2 regions of the Exiguobacterium sp. s28 genome follow, and region 1 is predicted to be linked to the other one. Evidence: riboswitches for the same ligand, from Rfam matches in the RefSeq annotation. Region 1 holds a riboswitch; the other holds the start of a gene.
What was found. Region 1 has a riboswitch for S-adenosylmethionine ahead of KNP78_RS01885 (methionine ABC transporter ATP-binding protein). Riboswitches for the same ligand answer to the same signal wherever they lie in the genome.
Positions count from the first base shown of each region.

Region 2: linked by a shared signal. The riboswitch ahead of KNP78_RS07420 (MetQ/NlpA family ABC transporter substrate-binding protein) and the one ahead of KNP78_RS01885 (methionine ABC transporter ATP-binding protein) in region 1 are both predicted to bind S-adenosylmethionine.

Region 1 covers NZ_JACSLL010000001.1:368,948-371,416, forward strand. The annotation lists gene KNP78_RS01885 (methionine ABC transporter ATP-binding protein) at 1-768, opposite strand, end outside; SAM riboswitch class I at 847-952, opposite strand; gene KNP78_RS01890 (thioredoxin family protein) at 1,407-1,664, opposite strand; gene KNP78_RS01895 (PTS sugar transporter subunit IIC) at 1,852-2,469, shown strand, end outside.
Region 2 covers NZ_JACSLL010000005.1:69,507-71,975, reverse strand. The annotation lists gene KNP78_RS07425 (iron-containing alcohol dehydrogenase family protein) at 1-793, shown strand, start outside; SAM riboswitch class I at 834-938, shown strand; gene KNP78_RS07420 (MetQ/NlpA family ABC transporter substrate-binding protein) at 1,011-1,832, shown strand; gene KNP78_RS07415 (methionine ABC transporter ATP-binding protein) at 1,842-2,469, shown strand, end outside.

The DNA.
Region 1 (2,469 bases):
GTGCTCGAACGTGAGCGACATGTCTTCGACCGCGCCGATCTGTTTGACGAACTCTTTCGTGATCGGCTGTTCCGGATGTTGGAACACCTCGGCGACTTGTCCGGTCTCGACGACCTTCCCGGCCTCCATGACGGCGACGCGGTGGCAAATCTTTTGGATGACGTGCATCTCATGGGTGATGAGGACGATCGTCAATCCCAGCTTTTTATTGATGCTGACGAGCAGTTCGAGAATCGAATCGGTCGTCTTCGGGTCGAGTGCGCTCGTCGCTTCATCGCAGAGGAGCACTTCTGGATTCGTAGCGAGCGCACGGGCTATCCCGACTCGCTGCTTTTGACCGCCCGATAGTTGCGACGGATAGCTGTCTTCCCGTCCGCCTAAGCCGACGAGTTCGACAAGTTCTTGGACGCGGCGTTTGCGTTCGCTGGCCGGTACCCCGATGAGCTCGAGCGGGAAGCTGATGTTCTCAGCGACCGTGCGTGACCATAATAGGTTGAAGTGTTGGAACACCATCGAGACGTTTTTACGTACCCCGCGTAGTTCCTTCGGCGTGAGCTTCGTCAGCTCGCTGCCGGCGACCACGATTTCACCGCTAGACGGTGCCTCGAGTCGGTTGAGCAAGCGGATGAGCGTCGACTTCCCCGCCCCTGAATATCCGATTATTCCAAAAATTTCGCCGCTTTCGATGGTAAGCGACACATCATCGACCGCCTGGACCCGACCGTTTTTCGTATCGAACCATTTGGCCACATTGCGTAGTTGAATCAATCCATTTCCCTCCTGACAACAAAAAAAGTACGCACGTTTGAGCAAACGTGCGTACTTTATCGGTACGGACAACGATTGCTCTCATCTTCCAAGGTTTACACCTTGCTGGAATTAGCACCATTTCGGATTGCTCCGCGGTTGCTGGGCGTCATAGGGCCAGTCCCTCAGCCTCTCTTGATAAGAGTGGTTGCGTATTTGATTAGCTTTATCATAGCGACACATTATTTTCATGTCAAACTATTTTTTTCAGACAAATTAAAAAAAGGTGCCATCCGAGGATGACACAGAACGTAGCACCTTGAGTCACTGAAGGACAACCCATAGATGAACCTCTTTTGCCCGATCAGAGCATTCATCCTTATATGGGGGATTTTTACCCGACCATCACTCGGTCTTCGAACGGACCATGCAATTACGCGACCGGTGCCCCGACGCTTGATTTTTTTGGGGGACAATCGAAGGGAAGGTCCACCTGAAATCGCGTAAGCTCATGCAACGGTTGTTCGAAAACGTCTTGCTGACGGGAAAATCTCGTCCTATGTTGTGTTCAAGTAAGATGTTGTAATGAATATATCATTCGTGAACTTTCTGTGTCAACTGATTATTTAAAATTTTCAGATTATTCTAATCATCCTATCTCATTTGACGAAAGATAGGACGTGCTGGACGTTTTGAAACGCATACAAACGATCGCGAACTTGGCCATTTTCCAGCTTCAATAGCGCCGGGACGCTCATGACTTGATACGCCTCGAGCTCGTTCGGGATAAAGTTGGCATCGCGCTTTTCAATCTGGAGTTCGGGGTCGACGGCCTCGACGACCGAGAGCATCCGCTCGGCCACGGCGCATGTACCGCACATCGGGGCGTATATATATAAGAATCCGTCTGTCATCATTGTTCTCACCTCTTTTCTAAGTATATGAATCCGGGCCGGTCGGTTCAAAAGTTGTGCTCAAATGGAAAATTCTGAACATTTCAACATTTCTTATTGACGCTCGCTAGAAAGAGGCATAGTATGGTCATTAACTTTATTGCTTTTGTACATAACAGCATACCAGTAGAAAAGGACAGGTGAATCCCCAATGACGGAAGAGAAGCTTACCGGAAAACAGTTTTTGATGAACGTCTTGAACGGCCTCAGTCTTGCCATCCTCATCGCCCTCATCCCGAGCGCCTTGCTCGGTGAATTAACGAAAGCCATCTTACCTTATGTTCCGTCACTGCAGTTCATCTTAGATGCGACGACAATTGCAATGCGTCTCTTACCGGTCATCATCGGTGTCGCTGTCGCCATGCAGTTCGGACGCTCGGCTCTCGAGGCCGGTACGATCGGCATCGCGACCCAAGTCGGGAGCGGCGCCATCCGCATCGAGGAAGGGGCGTTCCTCATGGCTGGAATCGGTGACGTCATCACGGCCGGTGTGACGGCCGCTCTCGCGACGTTCCTCGTCATGCAGTTGTCGCCACGCTTGAAGACATACACGGTACTCGTCTTACCGATGACGGTCATCGTCGTCGCCGGAGGGATCGGGGCGTTCCTGCTCACTTACATCTCACAAATCACGACATACGTCGGGACGATCATTATGACGATGACGGAACTACAGCCGATCGTGATGGGCATGTTGATCGCCATGGCGTTCTCGCTCATCATCGTCTCGCCAATCTCGACGGTCGGCATCGCCACAGCGATCAGCCTG
Region 2 (2,469 bases), on a different contig from region 1:
AATCGCCGTCGGAGGCGGCAAGCTCGTCGATACGGCCAAACTCGTCGCCTATCAACGGAACGTCCCGCTCATCGTCGTCCCAACGCTCGCCTCGAACTGTGCGGCGTTCACACCGCTCAGCGTCGTCTATCAGGAGGACGGGAGCTACGACCGCTACGACATGTTCCGCGTCGTCATCGAACGGGTCATCGTTGACTCACGGGTCATCTCGCGCTCACCATATGAATACTTTCGGGCCGGTGTCATCGACACGGTCGCGAAGTTTTACGAGGCCCGTTATTTGAGTGGTGACAGCTCAGCTGACGCCGGCGTCAACACCGGACTCGTCTTGGCCGAGCAGTGCGGGCGTCTCGTCGAACTTGAATTGAGCGAGCACGCTTTTGAGTCGTATAGTGACGACGTCCGCTTCGCGGTCGATCACGTGCTCGCCATTGGAGGTGCCGTCGGAGGATTTGGTGACGCCGGGACACGCGTCGCCGTGGGCCATGCGGTCCATAATGCACTCAGCCGCTTCGAGTCGACCCACTCTTTCTTGCATGGAGACAAGGTCGGCTTCGGCCTAATCGTCCAGGAGCGGTTGCGTCGCTCGGCCGATGCTCCGTATTTGGAGGCCTGGTTGAAACGGTTCGGTGCACCGACGACGCTCGAGGCGCTCGGGGTCGGGTCGGGCGACATCCCGGTACTGGTCGACTCCGTCATGACGGAAACCGAACTGCAACAGTTGCCGGAACCACTCGATAAAGACTTTTTGAAAATAATTTTTGAAAATTTACAATTTTCTATTTACAATTAAAAGAATTAAAAGTAAGATGATAACAACTTAATAGACCGATTGCTTATCAAGAGTGGTGGAGGGACTGGCCCTGTGAAACCCGGCAACCAGATCGTAATGATCATGGTGCTAATTCCAACAGACGATATCGTCTGGGAGATGAGCGTGTCCGACTTTGACTTGTCGTGCCCGCCACTCTGAATGAGTAGCGGGCTTTCATTTTGGAGGAGGAAAACAAATGAACATCAAACAGAAAACAGTACTTGCAGGAACATCATTACTCGCCGCCATCGCGCTCTCGGCATGCGGACAATCGGACGCGAGCGAGGCGCTCAGCACGGAGTCGCTCACGATCGGCGTCACGGGCGGGCCGCACCAACAGATCGCCGAGAAAGTGAAAGAACTCGCGGCCGAAGACGGCCTCGAACTCGATATCAAAGTGTTCAATGACTATAATACGCCGAACACGGCGCTCGCCGAGGGTAGCCTCGACGTGAACAGTTATCAGACGCTCTCATTCCTAGAACTGCAAAAGTCCGACAAAGGCTATAAGATCGACGATGTGTTCAAGACCGTCGCGTTCCCGATGGGTCTTTACTCGGAAAAGTTGACCGACATTGAGGACTTGAAAGAAGGCGACAAGGTCGCCGTCCCGAACGACCCGGCGAACGAACTGCGCGCACTCCGTCTGTATGAGACAGCGGGCCTCATTACGCTGAAGGAAGGCTTGACGGACAAGGCGACGAAACGCGACATCGCTGAAAACCCGCTCAACCTCGAATTCATCGAGCTCGAGGCGTCTCAGCTCCCGACCCAGCTCCCGGAAGTCGCACTCGCGGCCATCAACACGAACTTCGCGATGGGTGCCGGCCTGTCGATCAACGAGGACGCCTTGTTCAACGAAGAAACGGTCGACAACCCGTATCCGAACTACGTCGTCGTCCGCACCGATAACAAGGATGACGAAGTCGTCGCGACACTCAAATCATACTATCACTCGGACGAGGTCCGGACGTTCATCGAAGAGACGTTCAACGGCTCAATCGTCCCGGCGTTTTAAGGAGGTCCTATGATCGCACTTAAAGGAATCACGAAGACGTTCACGGTGAACAAAGGTGCCGTCACCGCACTCGACGACGTCTCGCTCACGATCGAGAAAGGCGAAATCTTCGGTATCATCGGCCGAAGCGGGGCCGGCAAGAGCACGCTCATCCGCATGATCAATCTGCTCGAACGCCCGACGTCGGGCCAGGTCGAGATCGAAGGACAGGACATCACGAAGCTCGACAAACGTGGGCTCTCAAAACTCCGCCATCGAATCGGAATGATCTTACAACACTACAACCTGCTCAAGACGGCGACTGTCGAAGAGAACGTCGCCATCCCGCTCCGGCTTGAAGGTCTCGACAAGGCAACGATCCGTGCTCGCGTCGACAAATACCTCGACATCGTCGGCTTGACGGACCATCGGAAACACTATCCCGAGCAACTCTCGGGCGGACAGAAGCAACGTGTCGCCATCGCCCGGGCCCTCGCGCACGAGCCGGATATCCTGCTCAGCGACGAAGCGACGAGCGCGCTCGACCCGGAGACGACCGAGTCGATCCTCGACCTCTTGCTCGACATCAACCGCGAGCTCGGACTGACGATCTTTTTGATCACGCACGAGATGGAAGTCATCGAGCGCATCTGTGACC